One region of the Chryseobacterium paludis genome, then DNA from elsewhere that is predicted to be linked to it. Evidence: riboswitches for the same ligand, from Rfam matches in the RefSeq annotation. Region 1 holds a riboswitch; the other holds the start of a gene.
What was found. Region 1 has a riboswitch for thiamine pyrophosphate ahead of thiS (sulfur carrier protein ThiS). Riboswitches for the same ligand answer to the same signal wherever they lie in the genome.
Positions count from the first base shown of each region.

Region 2: another riboswitch for thiamine pyrophosphate. It lies ahead of thiM (hydroxyethylthiazole kinase); the one in region 1 lies ahead of thiS (sulfur carrier protein ThiS).

Region 1 is NZ_CP099966.1:3,189,321-3,192,517, forward strand. It holds gene thiC (phosphomethylpyrimidine synthase ThiC) at 1-1,769, opposite strand, end outside; gene thiS (sulfur carrier protein ThiS) at 1,797-2,003, opposite strand; TPP riboswitch at 2,069-2,166, opposite strand; gene NG806_RS14395 (RluA family pseudouridine synthase) at 2,296-2,976, opposite strand; gene NG806_RS14400 (hypothetical protein) at 2,983-3,197, opposite strand, start outside.
Region 2 is NZ_CP099966.1:2,431,427-2,434,623, reverse strand. It holds gene thiE (thiamine phosphate synthase) at 1-359, opposite strand, end outside; gene thiM (hydroxyethylthiazole kinase) at 356-1,153, opposite strand; TPP riboswitch at 1,215-1,308, opposite strand; gene NG806_RS10870 (carbon starvation CstA family protein) at 1,358-3,197, opposite strand, start outside.

The DNA.
Region 1 (3,197 bases):
TTCACCAACATTCCCATTTCTGCTGATTCCCGGATTTCCTGAGTGATTTTCATAGAACAGAATTTTGGTCCACACATAGAACAGAAATGGGCAATCTTCGCTCCTTCTGCGGGTAGTGTTTCGTCGTGATAAGCCTTTGCCGTTTCCGGATCTAACGAGAGATTGAATTGATCTTCCCACCTGAATTCGAATCTCGCTTTACTTAAAGCGTTATCTCTATACTGAGAACCAGGATGACCTTTTGCCAGATCTGCAGCATGTGCTGCCAACTTATATGTAATAACTCCGTCTTTTACGTCTTTTTTATTCGGAAGTCCCAAATGTTCTTTTGGAGTAACATAACATAACATTGCACATCCGAACCATCCGATCATTGCCGCTCCGATTCCCGAAGTAATATGATCATAACCTGGCGCAATATCTGTAGTTAATGGACCCAGAGTATAAAATGGAGCCTCGTGACATTCTTCCAATTGCTTATCCATATTCTCTTTGATCATATGCATTGGTACATGGCCAGGGCCTTCAATCATCACCTGCACATTATGTTTCCAGGCAATTTTTGTAAGCTCTCCTAAAGTTTCCAATTCAGCAAACTGTGCCTCGTCATTAGCATCTGCAATTGAGCCCGGACGTAATCCGTCGCCAAGAGAAAATGCAACATCATATTTTTTCATGATCTCACAGATCTCTTCAAAATGAGTATATAAGAAGTTTTCTTTATGATGGAAAAGACACCATTTTGCCATAATTGAACCACCTCGCGAAACAATTCCCGTCACTCTATTCACGGTAAGATGAATGTATCTTAATAAAACTCCAGCGTGAATGGTAAAGTAGGAAACTCCCTGTTCTGCCTGTTCTATAAGTGTATCTTTAAATACTTCCCAGGTAAGATCTTCAGGAACACCTTTCACTTTTTCCAGTGCCTGATAAATGGGAACTGTTCCAATGGGTACCGGGCTGTTTCTGATGATCCACTCTCTGGTTTCATGAATATTTTTTCCTGTGGATAAATCCATAATGGTATCCGCACCCCATCTGCAAGCCCAAACGGCTTTTTCAACTTCTTCTTCAATACTGGATGAAACAGCACTGTTTCCAATATTAGCATTTATTTTCACCAAAAAGTTCCTTCCGATAATCATCGGTTCACTTTCAGGATGGTTGATGTTATTGGGAATGATCGCCCTTCCGGCTGCGATTTCATCTCTTACAAATTCAGGGGTAATTTTATTTTTGGGAGTTCTGGCTCCAAAGTTATTTCCTGGATGCTGAGAAGCCATTTCTTTAGAGACAAAATCAAGCTGTTCTATTCTTTGGTTTTCCCTGATAGCAATATACTCCATCTCAGGAGTGATGATTCCCTGTTTAGCATAATACAATTGGGTAACTTCTTTTCCTTCTAAAGCAACTTTAGGTTTATGATTGTAAGAAAAACGCAACTCATCGAGCTTTGGATCGGCCAAACGTGCCTTTCCGTATTCTGATGATATTCCGTGCAATATTTCCACATCTCGTCTATCTAAAATCCATTGCTCCCTTATTCTTGGAAGGCCTTTTAAAATATCGATTTCTGCATTTTCATCGGTATAAGGGCCCGATGTATCATAAACTGTTACGGGAGGATTATGTTCAAGTCCTCCTTTACTAAGTTTTGTGGGACTTAGATGAATTTCACGCATTGCCACATTAATGGGATGGATCTGTCCTTCCACATATATTTTTTTAGAATTGGGAAATGGTGAACATGTAATAGAATGTGCCATAAGTTTGGGATATTGTTATTATGAATATTAACCGCCCTGTGTGGCAGTGATAATTAAAATTGAATCTTGATCCTGCAGTAAAGTATTCTTCCAGGATGAAATGGGAATGATACTGTTATTTAATGCTACAGCAATTCCCTTCTTTCGGCCGGGAGCCTCCAAAGCCATCAATGCCTCCAGGTTTTCCGGGGGGATATTGAAAATTTTCCGTGTGTGATTGATTATAAGTTCCATTCCAAGGTTTTTGTTAAACAAATCACTTTAGGAATGGCTATAATTGTACAATAGAATGTACAACAAAAAGTCATCTCACTTTTCCCTACGCTGGTATGATCCAGATCAGGTTCAAAGGGTAAAGTCTCAGTCTGTTTGTAAGCAGACACCCCTAAAGTATGGAGCGAAGATAGTTATTTTTTCAAAATGAGCAAAACTTCAGCTTTATTATTAAAGCAAATAAAAAAGTCTGTCTTCAAAATGAAACAGACTTTTTTAATTCTTTTTAATCTTATAAAAAGATCGTATTGATTTATATTTCTTCACAAGCTCTCCAGATGGCATCATTTTGTGGAACAGAAGCTACAATTTCAATCTCTTCTTTTGTGACAGGATGGATAAATTTTAACATTCTTGCATGAAGATTAATACCTCCATCAGGATTAGATCGTGGTGCACCATATTTTAAATCTCCTTTGATGGGAATTCCAATTTTTGATAATTGTGCACGGATCTGATGATGCCTTCCAGTTTCCAAATCAATTTGAAGCAACATATAATTTTCCAGACTTTTAATGACATTATAAGTTAAGATCGCTTCTTTAGCTCCTTCTGTCGCTTTTGGAAAAACAATTGCTTTATTATTTTTTTCGTTTTTCTTTAAATAATGAATCAGCTTTTGACTATGCGGAATCATTTCTTTAGGGACTACAGCCCAATACGTTTTTTCAATTTCCCTGTTCTTTACCATCTGAGTAAGACGGGTAAGAGCCTTTGACGTTTTTGCGTAGATAACCAAACCTGAAGTTGGTCGGTCTATACGATGAACCAAACCGAGAAAAACATTTCCCGGTTTAGCATCTCTTTTCTTTATAAAATTCTTGATTGATTCTAATAACGATTCATCACCAGTCTTGTCACCCTGTACAAGCTGACCAACTTTTTTATTTACAACCAAAAGATGGTTGTCTTCATAAGCAATCTGCTCCTCCATTTTAATTTAGTTAGTCTGTCTTCTATTGGATAAAGAAAGAATGATCCCTCCAAGAAGTCCAAGTGTTTTCATTCCTGCTAATCTTGATTCTAATGGCAAAAATGCCCCTACAATACAAAGACCTGCTGCTGCATACATTGGATAGACAAAATTTCTATTGGATAGAAAAGGTGCCTGAACAGCAAAACTTATTCCTATTAAAATATAAAATACCCTTCTTG
Region 2 (3,197 bases), 760 kb from region 1:
TCAAGTTGAGACAGATATTCTATAGAGTAGCCTATGATTTTATTTTGAAGAAATGGCTGTTGTCTGAGATAAGTAGGTTTTGCATCATTATTACCTACATGAATTCCGGCTACATTTATATTTTTTGTAACTTCAATATTATCATTAATAATAAGTGGAATATTATACTTGTCTGTAATTTCAATCAGTTGACTGGCTTTTTTGATAAACTCGCTATTAGAACAGTTTTTTTCTCTCAGCTGAATAATATCTACGCCACCAAGAATAGCCTTTTCGGCAACTGTTAGAAAACTTCTTCCGATACAATCTGCCTCAGAGATCACAAGATAAAGTTGATAAGGAAAAGGATGTAAACTCATTTTCTTTCTATCTTTAAATAACTGATAAATTCCTTTTCCGTCATGTTATACAATTTATCAATAAGATTGACCTGGAGACTTCCTGGTCCTTTGCTTTCCAAAACAGCAAGTTCACCAGCAATACCTATCAATGCCATTGCAGCTGCCACAGCTTCACTTATATTTTCCGTAATACCTATGAATGCTCCGATAATTGCAGTAGCAGAACATCCAAGACCTGTTACTTTAGTCATCATCGGATGTCCATTGCTGATAAGAAATATTTGTTGACTATCTATAATGATATCTGTTTCACCGGAAATGCATACGATTGTATGGTAGTGATCTGCGAGAAAATGTGCAGCGTTAATGGCTTCACTACTTTTTGCTGTGCTATCGACCCCTTTAGTAATACTCGTATTGGCTTTAGCAAGTGCAATAATCTCAGAGGCATTACCTCTTATCACTGTAGGCTGGTATTGCAGGAGCTGATTTAAAGTAGCATCCCGAAAAGTTGTTGCTCCTGCACCTACCGGATCCAAAACCCAGGGTTTCTTTACTGAATGTGCGGCTTCAGCAGCGATTAACATCGATTCAGACCAGTATTCATCGAGTGTCCCAATATTGATGACCACTGAATGGGCAATATTGACCATTTCATGAATTTCAGATTTTGCATGAGCCATGATAGGTGAAGCTCCGACAGCCAAAAGAGCATTAGCTGTGTTATTCATCACAACATAATTCGTGATATTATGTACAAGAGGAGAGTGTTGTTTTACCAACTGTACCAGTTCCCAAAGATTTTTGTCCATTGTTATTGATTAAAATAAAAATAGCTTCAGGAAAAAATCCAAAACAAAAGTACATTGTAGAGAATGTCTTTTTGCTTTTCCCTACGTCGGTGTAAGCCGTATCAGGTTCAAAGGGACTCTCTCAATTCTTTTTCAGAATACCCCTAAAGCAAGACAAATGTATAAAAATTATCAGAGCAGGCAAAGAACCAGCAAAGGATCTTTTTATCTTTCTACCAGTTCCTTTACGGTTTCTCCATAAAAATCAGTTTCAGATTTATTGATTTTTAAAAGTTCATACCATTTTCTAAAAGCACCAATAAATACAATAAGCATTAATGCCATGGCAACAACTGCTAGTGTAGCAAGTAGATATTGTTCTTTAGGGAGATAGATAACTGTTACCTGAATATAGCCAGCCCAAAATGTGATGATTGCCATAAATACTCCTGGAATAGCTGAGCAAAGTGCATATTTTCCTCTGTTCAGCCGGATAAGCATCGTAGTGCACACGATGAGTCCACAGGCTGCTAAAAGTTGATTGCTAATTCCGAATAATGGCCAGATACTGCTTACATTTCCTGTGAAGACCAGATAGCCCCAGGCAAAAGTAAAAATAAGACTGCTTATAATGATTCCCGGTATCCAGTTTTTATCATTGAATTTTGGAATGACAGAGCCCAGCATTTCTTGTAAAAAGAACCGTCCTACTCTTGTTCCGGCATCAATGGCAGTAAGGATAAATACAGCTTCAAACATGATCGCAAAGTTATACCAATAAGCCATCAGCTGATCCATATATGGGATCTTATTAAAAATATGAGCCATTCCTACGGCGAGAGAAACAGCTCCACCAGTTCTTCCATGTAGGTCGATGCCTATTTTTTGAGAAAAGTAATCAATGTCTACTCCGTGAAGAGAAGGATGTGCCGCAAGAAATGCATCGTAAGATTCTTTAGGGGTATTGATCGCAAAATAGTCGCCGGGCATTAAAGTACAGGCGGCAATTAAAGCCATAAGGGCAACAAATCCTTCTACCAACATCGCCCCATAACCTACAAAAAGAATTTCTCTTTCTTTATTCAGCATTTTAGGTGTGGTTCCGGTTGCAATAACGGCGTGGAATCCTGAAATGGCCCCACAAGCAATCACTATAAAAATAAAGGGCAGAACCGGGCCTCCTATAACAGGGCCACCACCATTTACAAATTGACTGATCGCTGGCATTTGTACCGTTGGATGTATAGCAATTACGCCTATGGCAAGCATGACGATGGTTCCGATTTTTAAATAGGTAGAAAGATAGTCTCTTGGTACCAGAAGTAACCAAACAGGTAATACTGAAGCTAAAAAACCATATAAAGGAATAGCGATAGAAATAGTAGTAATATCCCAGGAAAATAGATTATTCATTGTTTCATTCTGCATCAGGTTATGCCCACCAATAATACCTGCGATCAAAAGCACACCGCCTAAGATGCTGGCAAAGGTCACACTATTTTTTCGGTAGCGCATAATTAAGCCCATGATAATAGCGATAGGCATAGTGATCACTACTGTAAAGAGAGACCATGATGCCTCGTGCATGGCATTGATGCAGGCAAGTGATAAACCTGCCAACGTGAGAATCAGGATGAATAAAATGGCAAAACCGGCAACGGTTCCTGTTGTTTTTCCAATTTCTTTAGAAGCTATGGTAGCTAAACTTTGTCCCTTGTGGCGAACAGAGGCAAATAAAACAACCATATCATGTACACCCCCTCCCAGGACGCAGCCGATCAAGATCCATAAAGCACCTGGAAGATATCCGAATTGAGCTGCGAGTACAGGTCCAACCAGAGGTCCTGCAGCAGCTATGGCCGCAAAATGATGCCCAAAAAGAACATTTTTGTTAGTGGCAACATAATCCTTACCATCGGCAAATTCCAATGCAGGGGTTGTATTTTTATCATTGAGACGCAATACTTTATTGGCCAGAAAAATCCCGTAGAAACGGTAGGCAATTGCGAAAATAAGGACTGAAGTGAAAACTAAAGTTAAGGCGTTTATGTTATTTAGGAAATCC